3 regions of the Bacillus sp. PK6-025 genome follow, and region 1 is predicted to be linked to each of the others. Evidence: riboswitches for the same ligand, from Rfam matches in the RefSeq annotation. Region 1 holds a riboswitch; each other region holds the start of a gene.

Region 1 (4,235 bases):
AAATGGAGCTTTTTTCAGTTGTTTCAGTTTGCTTCGATATCTTTTGCCCCATGCCTCGACCATCACCATCTCTTCAAAATCATGCAGTATAAATAATATCGGCAGCATCCAAGCTATAAATTGCATGTTTTCCATTTACATTCCCCCTCTTATGTGCCACAATTGTGACATTTCATAGAGAACAAAGTCAATGAGCCAACGAAAAGTGCTACATTGCCATAAAAAGTGCGACAGGAGAGAGAATATGAAGCAAATGCCCTCAAAAACAGCTCAGCAATCTAAAAGCTGGCTGACGCTATCATTGTTGGAGCTTATGAAGGAAAAAAGCTTTTCAGACATCACCATTACAGAGATAGCGGAAAAAGCGCAGCTTGACAGAAGAACATTTTATCGGCATTTCCATTCAAAAAAAGATATATTAGACCGCTATTTTGAGCAGCTTTGCAGTGAGTATTCCAATTACATTGTTCAGGAAAAACATATTGACTTATCCAGTCTTGGACATGCATACTTCAACTTTTGGAGCCGACATGCCGATTTTTTACAAGCCCTTCATCAGAACCATTTGTTTTATTTGATTGTTGAGAAATATAATGAACTTCTACCGGATCTTCATAAAAAATTTAAAGAAGAAACCTTTCATTTTAAAAGCAAAATCGACTTGGAGTACGGGCTTTCATTCAGCGCAGGGGGCTTTTGGAACATCCTTTCAAAATGGTTTGAGAGAGGCCGGAAGGAAACTCCTGAAGAAATGAGTCATATTCTGCAAGGAATAGTAGATTCATTTTTAAACAAGCAAGCTATCGAAAGGTGATCTCTGTTGGTATATGAGTGCTTTAAGCGTTTAGCCTTCTTTCTTAATTTCTGCTTGTGCTTACGGCCAATCTTCGGTACCGTTAATGCAAAGACCCTTGTAATATAGAGAACAGGAGTGAGGCCGTTGTTGAATACGGTGAAGATCAGAGGGGTGGCTATCGGAGAAGGAGCCCCGAAAATTTGCGTGCCGCTCATCGGAAAAACGCATGAACAATTGAAAGAAGAAGCTGCTTTTCTTCTATCGATTAATCCGGATCTTGCCGAATGGCGGGCGGATTTTTTTGAGGATGTCGAAGACGTTGACAAAGTGAAAAAGGTATTGGCTGACATCCGGGAGATCTTAAAGGATATCCCGTTGATATTTACATTTCGTAGCGCGGAGGAAGGCGGCGAAAAAGAAGTCAGTAAGGAATTTTACTTTTCCTTGAATCATGCCGTAGTCAAAACAGGGCTGGCAGATGTGATTGATGTCGAGCTGTTCAATGAAGAGCATCATGTGGAAAAACTGGTTCAAGCGGCTCATATGCAGCATGTCTTTGTCATTATATCCAACCACGATTTCGGGAAGACGCCGAGAGCGGAAGAGATCGTTTCCCGTCTCCGAAAAGCCCAGGATCTTGGCGCCGATTTCCCTAAGATCGCGGTGATGCCTGAAACACCGGCAGATGTGCTGGTGTTGCTTGAGGCGACTCATATGATGCATGAGCGGTATGCGAAGCGGCCGATTATCACGATGTCGATGGCCGGAAAAGGCTTGATCAGCCGGCTCGCCGGAGAGGTATTTGGCTCGGCCGTGACGTTCGGCGCAGCGAAAAAAGCATCCGCACCTGGCCAAATTGAGGCGACGGATTTGAAACATATACTTGATGTGCTTCATCGCAATTTATAATCATTGGGTGCGCCGCTCTGATCCCTTTTATAGTGAAAAAGATTCATATATTTTTCCATCCTTTTCACTTGCCAAATCGGTGTGTTACGATAAAAAATGAATTGAATAGCTTTACTAGGGGTGCCCGACTGCGGGCTGAGAGAGAAACATGTGTTTCTTAACCCTTTGGACCTGATCTGGTTCGTACCAGCGTGGGGAAGTAAAAAGGATTCGGGAGAAGATGGGGAATGGGTATGGTCCGTCTGTCTTCCAGTGATTTTACTGACTGTAAAACCAGGTTCATCATATGAGCCTGGTTTTTTTGTGCTGGTGCTGTTCCGGAGTTTCGTCCTGATCAATTTTTTAGAGGGGAAGGATTTTTACATGAAACAGGAGTCAGTACAGCAAAAAAACATCTCGATTATGTCAAGTTTTTCAGGGAGCCGCAAAGTGTATGTCGAAGGGGCGCGACCTGACATTCAAGTGCCGATGAGAGAAATTTCGCTAAGTCCGACGACGGGTTCATTTGGCGCCGAAGAAAATCAGCCTGTCCGCGTCTACGACACGAGCGGTCCCTATACGGACGCGAATGCAGAGGTTGATATTCTTAAGGGGCTGAAACCTTTGCGGGCGACCTGGATCAGGGAGCGCGGCGATACCGAAGAATATGAAGGCAGAGAAATCAGACCGGAGGATAACGGCTATAAAAGCAAAGAGAAAGCGAGCAACAGCTATCCAGGGTTGAAACGAAAACCGCTGCGCGCGAAAAAAAGTCAAAATGTCACCCAGCTGCATTACGCAAGAAAGGGGATCATTACGCCCGAGATGGAATTTATCGCGATCCGAGAGCATGTATCTCCCGAATTTGTTCGTGATGAAGTGGCAAGCGGACGGGCGATTATTCCGTCAAATATCAACCATCCGGAAAGCGAACCGATGATTATCGGCCGCAACTTCCACGTGAAAATCAATGCCAACATCGGCAATTCCGCTGTCACCTCTTCGATTGAAGAAGAAGTAGAAAAAATGACATGGGCCATCCGCTGGGGCGCTGATACGATGATGGACTTGTCCACAGGTAAAGATATTCATACAACGAGGGAGTGGATCATCCGCAATTGTCCAGTTCCTGTAGGGACTGTGCCAATTTATCAGGCGCTTGAAAAAGTAAACGGCGTCGCGGAAGATCTCACTTGGGAGATTTACCGCGATACATTAATCGAGCAGGCTGAGCAAGGCGTTGATTATTTTACGATTCATGCCGGCGTCCTTCTTCGGTATGTGCCGCTGACGGCAAAGCGCGTCACTGGAATCGTATCCCGCGGCGGGGCAATTATGGCGCAATGGTGTTTGGCTCATCATGAGGAAAGCTTTCTGTACACGCATTTTGAAGAGATTTGCGAGATTATGAAAACATACGATATCGCATTTTCGCTCGGGGACGGCCTTCGGCCCGGCTCGATTGCGGATGCGAATGATGAGGCCCAATTTGCCGAATTGGAGACGCTCGGCGAGCTGACGGAAATCGCCTGGAAGCATGATGTTCAAGTGATGATCGAAGGACCGGGACACGTGCCGATGCATAAAATTAAAGAGAATGTCGACAAGCAGATGGAAATTTGCAAAGAGGCGCCGTTTTACACGCTCGGCCCGCTGACGACCGATATTGCACCGGGCTACGATCATATTACATCGGCAATCGGAGCGGCGATGATCGGCTGGTACGGCACGGCCATGCTTTGCTATGTGACGCCGAAGGAGCATTTGGGACTGCCGAACAAAGACGATGTCCGCGAAGGCGTCATAACATACAAAATCGCGGCCCATGCGGCTGACCTTGCCAAAGGGCACCCCGGCGCGCAAATCCGCGATGACGCGCTTTCCAAGGCGCGCTTTGAATTCCGCTGGCGGGACCAGTTCAATTTGTCGCTCGATCCGGAAAGAGCGCTTGAATACCATGATGAAACCCTTCCGGCGGAAGGCGCCAAAACGGCACACTTTTGTTCAATGTGCGGGCCTAAATTTTGCAGTATGAGAATTTCCCAGGATATTCGCGACTATGCCAAGGAAAACGGCCTTGATGAACAAAAGGCTATTCAAAAAGGATTGGAAGAGAAGGCGAAGGAATTTAAAAAAGCAGGCGGCAGCATTTACAGTTAAAAACGGGCAATACTGCAGATGAAAGGGGAACCTTTCATCTGTTTTTTTATAATATGGGGTTGACAGGTCGGAATAATATGAATTAGTATGTTGTTTAATATTTCGGAAAATTCCATCAGCGCTGATCGGTCAACCGAAGGCTCTTATCTCAATTGGGATAAGAGTTTTTTATTTTCAGTTTAGAAAAGAAAGGGGAACAAGATGTCTTTATCAATTCGTGTAAATGAAAAAGCATTTGGAAACGGCAGCCTTAAAACAAGCGTGCTTCAAGACGTGAAACTGACGGTCGAAAACGGCGAATTTCTGACTGTCATCGGTCCAAGCGGATGCGGGAAAAGCACGCTCTTAAAAATCGCTGCCGGTCTTGACGGGAATTATGAAGGGCGAATCA
Region 2 (4,235 bases), 1.2 Mb from region 1:
GCTGACGTTATTCGGCTGAGAGGCACGCTTGAGATTGAATACACGATTGCAAGGCGCGGCGCCGAAAAGCTGTGGAAGCTTCTCCACACAGAGGACTTCGTGCCGGCGCTGGGCGCTTTGACCGGAAATCAAGCCATGCAGCAAGTAAAAGCCGGATTGAAAGCGATTTATTTAAGCGGTTGGCAGGTGGCGGCCGATGCCAATTTGTCAGGGAGCATGTATCCTGACCAAAGCCTTTATCCGGCAAACAGCGTGCCGGAAGTCGTCAAAAAAATCAACCGTACGCTGCAGCGCGCCGATCAAATTCACCATATGGAAGGAAAAGAAGACATCGATTGGTTTGCTCCGATTGTGGCCGACGCTGAAGCGGGCTTCGGCGGACAGCTGAATGTGTTCGAGCTGATGAAAGGTATGATTGAAGCCGGCGCCGCGGGAGTTCACTTTGAAGACCAGTTGTCGTCTGAGAAAAAGTGCGGGCATTTGGGCGGGAAAGTGCTGCTTCCGACGCAAACGGCGGTGCGTAATTTGATTGCCGCGCGCCTCGCCGCAGACGTGATGGGAGTCCCGACCATTCTTATTGCCCGTACGGACGCGAATGCGGCCGACCTGATCACAAGCGACGTCGATTCATATGATGCGCCGTTTTTGACGGGAGAGCGAACAGCGGAAGGGTTCTTCAAAACAAAGCCGGGTCTTGATCAGGCGATTGCGAGAGGTTTGGCGTATGCGCCGTATGCCGATTTGATCTGGTGTGAAACGTCTGAGCCGAATATTGAAGAAGCCCGCCGGTTTGCACAGGCGATCCATGAAAAATTCCCGGGCAAACTGCTCGCCTACAACTGCTCCCCTTCGTTCAACTGGAAGGCCAAACTGGATGACAACACCATCTTGAACTTCCAGAAACAGCTCAGTGAAATGGGCTATAAATTTCAATTTGTCACACTGGCAGGCTTCCACGCCTTAAACCACGGCATGTTTGAATTGGCCCGCCAATATAAGCACCGCGGAATGGCGGCGTATTCTGATCTGCAGCAGGCCGAGTTTGCCAGCGAAGTCCACGGCTATACGGCGACAAGGCATCAGCGCGAAGTCGGAACGAGCTACTTTGATGAAGTCGCCCAGGTTGTGACAGGCGGGACTTCATCAACCACTGCACTGAAGGGATCGACTGAAGCGGAACAATTTCAATCCTAAAAACGTAAAAAGCCGCCCGTCATGGGGCGGCTTGCTTGTTGTCTATCAAGTTAGCAATTGACATCATTGGAAGGGGCGGTAAAAGGGTTTTCCCTAATAACAGTCAGTGTCTGATGATTTTTGTTGTTTCTTTTGGCCGGCCGGTTGTCTTTGCTGAAAGAATAGAACAAATACACAGCCATTGTCAAAATCAAGATAAACATCATCATAAATATCCCCTCCAAATTTTTTTGTCTTCACTATATTAGACGAACAAGCCTGCAAAAGGTTTCAGAAAATTAACATTTTTCCATAAATATTTTTACCCGCTGCATCTTCTGTATGAAACCCGGCGGTTCTATACAAGAATAAAACTGAAAAACTCAGGTTGACATCATAATCATTGATGTGTAGAGTAAAAGTTAATGTAATAGGAAGTCCACTAGGGGAGCCGTAAGCCGGCTGAGACAAGAAGCGATCTTGGACCCTTTGAACCTGATCTAGTTCATACTAGCGTAGGGAAGTGGAGCCGGTGTCTTTATGATTTCATCATACAAAGGCCGCTCCATTTTGGGGCGGCTTTTTTGCGTAAAAAGCGGCTCGCTCCCCCTGTGCCTTCCTTATAAAACCGATTGCTGAGGAGGCTATCTACATGAGTTTTTCTGCAGAACTTCGCCGCGAGGCAGACCCTATTTTTGAAGCCATTTTTGAGCATCCGTTTGTATTGGGACTGGCGTCCGGCAAGCTGAAAAAGGAGCAGCTTATTCATTATGTGAAGCAAGATTACGAGTATTTGAACGCTTTTATTCAAATCTACGGAATTGCAATTTCCAAGTGTCAAAACCGGAAAGACATGGAGATGTTTCATGAGCAGATTTCATTTGTATTAAACAGCGAAGTGCACCCGCACAACAACCTGTGCCGGGCCGCGGGGGTGGAGTATGAATCTCTGCAGGGCTATCCGCTTGCGCCTTCTGCCCATCATTATATCCACCATATGCTGACGACGGCGCACGAAGGCACGCTGGGAGAGATATTAGCCGTCTTGCTGCCTTGTCCGTGGACATATTGGGAGATCGGAAAAAAACTGATGATGGACGTTCAGCCTGACCCGTCGCATCCATTTTATGACTGGATCTGTTTTTACGGAGACAGAACCGATTCAATCACGACGAAGTTTTGCGCCCGCCTGGATGAATGGGCCGAAACAGCGGGCAAGGCTGAAAAAGAAAAAATGAAGGAGCTTTTTTTGCAAAGCTGTCAGCTTGAATACGGCTTTTGGGAGATGGCTTATACAGTTGAAGATTGGCCTGTGGAAATGGAGGCGGTGAGACGATGAATTGGAACATGAAAGAAGTCGTGATGGCAGTGATCTTGTCCGTTGCATGCGGCGTCATTTACTTAGGATGGTCCACCTTGTGGATCCCTGTTTCAGCTATTGTCGGGCCTGTCGGAGCGAACTTTATGTTCGGCATTTGGGTGATCGCCAGCCCGATTGTCGCTTATATCATCCGTAAACCGGGTGCGGCGCTGATTGCCGAGACGGCAGCTGCGGCGGTCGAACTGCTGACCGGAAGCCACTTTGGACTGTCAGCATTATTAATCGGTGTGTTCCAGGGAGCCGGTGCGGAAATCGCGTTTGCGATCTTTCGCTATAAGCGTTACAACTTGTTTACCCTTATGCTTTCCGGTGCGCTTGCCGCGGTCGGAAGCATGACATACAGCCTGATGGCGAACGGTTTTGCCTACTATACGACGCAAACGCTGATCATGACGCTTATCATCCAAATCATCAGCGGCATTGTACTCGGCGGCTGGCTGGCAAAAGCCGTTGTCGAAGCGCTTGCGAAAACGGGAGTCCTGAATCAGTATGAGATCATGAAGGAACAGCGGAAGAAGGATGATGCCGATGCGTTCATTTCTCGGATGCAGTAACCTTTCCGTCCGTTTTTATCATCGTCCTGAAACAGTCCTAGACCGGGTCTCGCTGTCGATTGGGCAGGGAGAGAAAGTGCTGATACTCGGTCCGAGCGGAAGCGGCAAATCGACACTGTTGTCCGTGCTTTCCGGCATCATTCCTGAACATGTCGAAGCTGAGGTCAGCGGAGAGGTCAATCGCAGAAAGAGCGCCGGCGTTATGTTTCAGGATCCGGATTCGCAGTTCTGCATGCTTCATGTTGATGAGGAAATCGCTTTTAGCCTAGAAAACCGGTCCGTCTCCCCAAAAGATATGGACGGCATCATCTCGGAGCTGATGGAGCAAGTCGGATTAAAGATAGATAAGAAAACGCCGATCGAAACCTTGTCAGGCGGTATGAAGCAGAGACTGGCATTAGCGTGCCTGCTCGCTCTGGAGCCTGAAGTGCTGTTTTTTGACGAGCCGACGGCGCAGCTGGACCCGGCCAGCCGGAAAGACATCTTTGCCTTGCTTCGTAACGTTTCACGAAAAAGCGGACAGACGATGGTGTTCGTCGAACACGTGCTGGACGGCTGTATCGAGTGGATGGACCGCGTCATTCTTTTCAATGGAAAGGGACAGATCATCGCTGACGGAAAGCCGGAAGAAATCGTGAAACATTTTCAGCCGGAGATGAAAGCGGCGGGCATCTGGCAGCCGAAACTGTACCCTGCGGTATGGGAAGATGTCATCACACAAGATGATCATCCGCTCGCCGTCAAGCTCTCTTCTACATTGAAAATGAAAGAGGAGGAGGCGAAAAACAGGCCTGCAGCTGACAGAGACATATTGATCCGCGCAGACGACGCGGCGATCGGCTATCGGAAAAAGATCGTTGCCGACGGCATCACCCTTGAGATTCCAAGGGGAGAATGGATTTCGGTCATCGGCGAGAACGGGAGCGGAAAGAGTACGTTTTTAAAAAGTCTGATCAGGCTTGAAGCCGTCAAAAAAGGGCGCCTTTATCTTGAGGATCGGGAGCTGAAGAAATGGTCCGACCGGACGCTCTATGAGAAGGCCGGCTTTGTCTTTCAAAATCCCGAGCTTCAATTTATTCGGGACACGGTGTTTGACGAGATCGCGTTCGGGGCGAGGCAGCGGGGAT
Region 3 (4,235 bases), 340 kb from region 1:
ATTTGAAAAAGGAAAGAAAAAGCAGCTGCTTCCAAGCGGAAAGGAAGCGCCGAATACATTTAAAACGGCTTCGGTCATCTTTATTGCCGTCTTTATTTTATCGCTCGGCCTTTCTTACAGCTTTGTCATGGCAGGATTTATTGACAACGCCTTTTTAATGACGCTGATCATTTCGACAATTTCGCTCGGGGTTGTCGTTCCGACGCTGAAAGAAGAGCGTCTCATGAAGACGAATATCGGCCAGATTATTTTGCTTGTCGCCGTCATTGCGGATCTTGTCACGATGATTCTGCTTGCAGTGTTCGCCTCAATCTACGGGGACGAAAACAGCAATATGTGGCTGCTGATGATCTTATTTGCCGCCGGCGTCGTTTTATACCTGTTCGGAAGGATATTTAAAAAGCGGCCTTTTGTCGAAGTGCTGTCAAAAGGAACGATCCAGATCGGCACAAGGGCGATATTTACGCTGATCATCGTACTTGTGGCGCTGTCCGAGTCGCTCGGTGCAGAAAACATACTTGGCGCGTTTTTGGCCGGGGTGCTTGTTTCGCTGCTTTCGCCGAACAAGGAGCTCGTTCAGCAGCTCGATTCATTCGGCTACGGATTCCTCATCCCGATCTTCTTTGTGATGACAGGCGTCAAATTGGACATTTGGTCGCTGTTTGGCAATCCGAAAATTTTAGTGATGATCCCGCTTCTGTTTGTGGCTCTGTTAATCAGCAAAGTCGTTCCGGTGCTGTTTTTGAAAAAGTGGTATGACATGAAAACCGTGCTGGCTTCCGGTTTTCTCCTGACTTCCACGCTTTCTTTGGTGATCGCGGCGACAACGATCGGCGAGCGCATCGGTGTCATTGACGCGCAGATGTCCGGCGCGCTGATTCTGGTCGCTGTCATTACATGCATCATCACACCGACCGGCTTTAAAAAATTAATGCCGAAAACGGAAAGCGAAAAAGAGAAAAAGACGATCACCTTTATCGGCGCAAATCAAATGACGCTGCCGGTCACGCTCGAACTTTCTCCGGAAGATTATCACGTCAGAATCCTGCATGTCCGGCAGGAAAAAAAGGAAGAAAATCTGGCGGACCCGGTGTTTGATGTTGAAGTTTTGCCTGATTATGAATACGAGACGCTTCAATCATTCGGCGTTTTCCAAACGGATATACTCGTCGTGGCCACTGGCAGCGAAGAGCGCAATACAGGGATCGCGCTTTTTGCGAAGGAGCAGAAAGTCGCGAGAATTATCGCCAGCGCAGATTCTCCAGACGCCGAATCCAGACTGAAAGATAACGGAATTGATACATTCTCCATTCTGCTTTCTACAAAAACGCTGCTGCGCGCGCTTATCGAGGCGCCTGGCGTTATGAAACTCCTGACGAACCAGGATGCGTCGCTGTATCAGATCAATATGAGCAATGAGCGATTTGACGGTGTTCTGTTAAGGGAGTTTCCGTTTACGGGAGATGTTATCTTCGTCCGAATTTTCCGCGGGGTGGACAGCATCGTGCCCCACGGGGATACAAGGCTGCAATTGGGTGACAGGCTGATCGCCACCGGTTCGCGCGAATATATTGCGGAATTGAGAAAAACGCTTGGAGACTGATGCTTGACCATTTTGCAATTCGTGATAAGATAAAAGTATAAACTGAATGAACAAGAAATGTTTTCCACTAGGGGAGTCCTTGATAAGGGCTGAGATAAAAGTGTGACTTTTAGACCCTCATAACCTGAACAGGTTCAAACCTGCGTAGGGAAGTGGCACGGTATTTGAGTATGTATTTATGCAAATTCCAAACCACTTTCCTTGCGGGAAAGTGGTTTTTTTATGTTCAGAATCGAAGGAGGAGCCTCGAAATGAAGTTTTCAGAAGAATGCCGAAACAGCGCTGCAAAATGGTGGGAAGGCAGTTTTGTCCATCCGTTTATTCAAGGGATTGGAGACGGCACACTTCCGGTTGATCGATTTAAATACTATGTCATGCAGGATTCCTACTATTTGACCCACTTTGCCAAAGTCCAATCCTTTGGTGCGGCATATGCTCGCGATTTATATACGACAAGCCGGATGGCTGAACACGCGAAAGGCACATATGAAGCCGAGATGTCGCTCCATAGGAAATTCACCGATCTATTGGGAATCACAAAGGAAGAATTGGAGTCGTTTCAGCCGTCGCCGACAGCGTATGCGTACACATCGCATATGTACCGTTCTGTCGTGAGCGGCAGTTTTGCGGAAATACTGGCCGCTTTGCTTCCTTGCTATTGGCTCTATTATGACGTCGGTGAGACGTTAAAAACGTGCAGGCCTGACAGCGCGATTTATCAGGAATGGATCGCGACATACGGAGGCGACTGGTTTAAAGAACTTGTGACAGAACAGATCAACCGCTTCGATGAGCTGGCTGAAAACGCCGATGAGAAAACGCGCGCGAAGATGAAGGAGAACTTCGTCATCTCCAGCTTCTACGAATACAGCTTCTGGGATATGGCCTACCAAAAAGAAAGCTGGTCAAAAAGCGGGGTGGATCAGCTTGCATCTGCACGCGATCACCGATGACAAGCACTCTGTGGAAGAGCTTGCTGCAAAAATCATCTCGATTCAAAATGCCGTTGACTTTATCCATATCAGGGAAAGATCAAAAAAAGTAAGTGAAATATCAAGTTTAATCGACTGCCTTGCCGAAGAAGGGGTTGATAAGCGGAAACTGATCATCAACGACAGGGTTGATATCGCTTTGTTTCATCACATTCACCGGGTTCAGCTGCCTTCACACGGCTTTTCCGTCAAAAGTGTGAGGAGCCGTTTTCCGCATTTGAAAATCGGAAAGTCCGTCCATTCGCCAGAAGAAGCGGTTCAGGCTGAAACTGAAGGTGCAGATTACGTGCTGTTCGGCCACATTTTTGAAACGGACTGTAAAAAGGGCCGGAAAGGAAGAGGAGCTCTCAGTCTGGCTGAAGTGAAGGCGGCTGTCCGCATTCCGGTCATTGCGATCGGGGGTATTACCGAACAACGACTGGCGGAAGTCAAAATGGCAGACGGCATCGCCGTGATGTCGGGGATCTTTTCTCATGACAGACCGGATGAGGCGGCCGCGCGGCTTGCCTGTCTCGCGAAGGGAGATTCATATGAGAAAGCGCTATGATACGATCGTGATCGGCGGAGGCATCATCGGGACATCCATCGCTTACCATCTTGCGAAAGCGGGGAAAAAAACGGCCGTGTTTGAAAGCGGAGAAGTCGGCAAAAAAGCGACGAGCGCGGCGGCGGGCATGCTCGGCGCCCATGCGGAATGCGATAAACCCGGTACCTTTTTCGAATTTGCCAGAGCCAGCCAAAAAGCCTATCAGCGGCTGACGGGCGAATTGAAAGACTTAAGCGGCATCGATATCAGAAAGCATGACGGAGGGATATTAAAGCTGGCATTTTCAGAAAGCGACCGCGAACACCTGATGCAAATGGCTGCACTGGATTCAGTGGAATGGCTTGAAGCCGCTGAAGTATATGAGCTGGAACCGCATGCCGGAAAAGGGATTCTCGGCGCTAATTTCATTCGGGACGACATCCATGTCGAACCGGCCGCAGTGTGCAGGGCATTTGCCAGGGGGGCCCGGATTCTCGGTGCCGAGGTCTTCGAGTTTACCCCCGTTTTATCGATCGAATCTGAAGCGGGGGCCGTCCGCGTCACTGCTGCTTCATGCACCGCGGAGGCGGAGCACGTTGTCATTGCAAGCGGTGTGTGGAGCGGTGCTTTCTTTAAACAGATCGGCATAGACAAAAGCTTTTATCCTGTCAAAGGGGAGTGCCTGTCTGTGTGGAATGACGGCATCCCTTTGACGAGGACGCTTTACCATGATCATTGCTACATCGTTCCGCGCCATAGCGGAAAGCTTGTCGTCGGCGCGACAATGAAGCCCGGGGATTGGAATGAACAGCCGGAACTTGGCGGAATCGAGGAGTTGATCCGAAAGGCCAAGTCGATGCTCCCTGACATTGAATCCATGAACATCGACCAATGCTGGGCCGGATTGCGCCCGGAAACAGGGGATGGCAATCCATATATCGGCAGACACCCTGAAAATGACCGGATATTGTTTGCTGCCGGACATTTCAGAAACGGCATCCTCCTGGCACCTGCAACCGGTGAGATGATAGCTGACATGATCCTCGGCAATCCGGTCAAAACAGAGTGGGCCGAGGCGTTTAAAGCGGAGCGAAAGGAGGCTGTGCACAGGTGA

What was found. A riboswitch is a leader RNA that binds a small molecule or an ion and turns the genes downstream of it on or off. The one in region 1 is predicted to bind thiamine pyrophosphate.
Region 2: another riboswitch for thiamine pyrophosphate. It lies ahead of tenA (thiaminase II); the one in region 1 lies ahead of thiC (phosphomethylpyrimidine synthase ThiC).
Region 3: another riboswitch for thiamine pyrophosphate. It lies ahead of tenA (thiaminase II); the one in region 1 lies ahead of thiC (phosphomethylpyrimidine synthase ThiC).

Annotation. Positions count from the first base shown of each region.
Region 1 covers NZ_CP096509.1:961,210-965,444, forward strand. The annotation lists gene M1D67_RS04850 (HXXEE domain-containing protein) at 1-135, opposite strand, end outside; gene M1D67_RS04855 (TetR/AcrR family transcriptional regulator) at 245-814, shown strand; gene aroD (type I 3-dehydroquinate dehydratase) at 941-1,705, shown strand; TPP riboswitch at 1,812-1,920, shown strand; gene thiC (phosphomethylpyrimidine synthase ThiC) at 2,069-3,844, shown strand; gene M1D67_RS04870 (ABC transporter ATP-binding protein) at 4,046-4,235, shown strand, end outside.
Region 2 covers NZ_CP096509.1:4,191,125-4,195,359, reverse strand. The annotation lists gene aceA (isocitrate lyase) at 1-1,194, shown strand, start outside; gene M1D67_RS21415 (hypothetical protein) at 1,245-1,403, opposite strand; TPP riboswitch at 1,608-1,712, shown strand; gene tenA (thiaminase II) at 1,826-2,512, shown strand; gene M1D67_RS21405 (ECF transporter S component) at 2,509-3,108, shown strand; gene M1D67_RS21400 (ABC transporter ATP-binding protein) at 3,083-4,235, shown strand, end outside.
Region 3 covers NZ_CP096509.1:1,299,820-1,304,054, forward strand. The annotation lists gene M1D67_RS06550 (monovalent cation:proton antiporter family protein) at 1-1,603, shown strand, start outside; TPP riboswitch at 1,663-1,771, shown strand; gene tenA (thiaminase II) at 1,855-2,556, shown strand; gene tenI (thiazole tautomerase TenI) at 2,531-3,142, shown strand; gene thiO (glycine oxidase ThiO) at 3,126-4,235, shown strand; gene thiS (sulfur carrier protein ThiS) at 4,232-4,235, shown strand, end outside.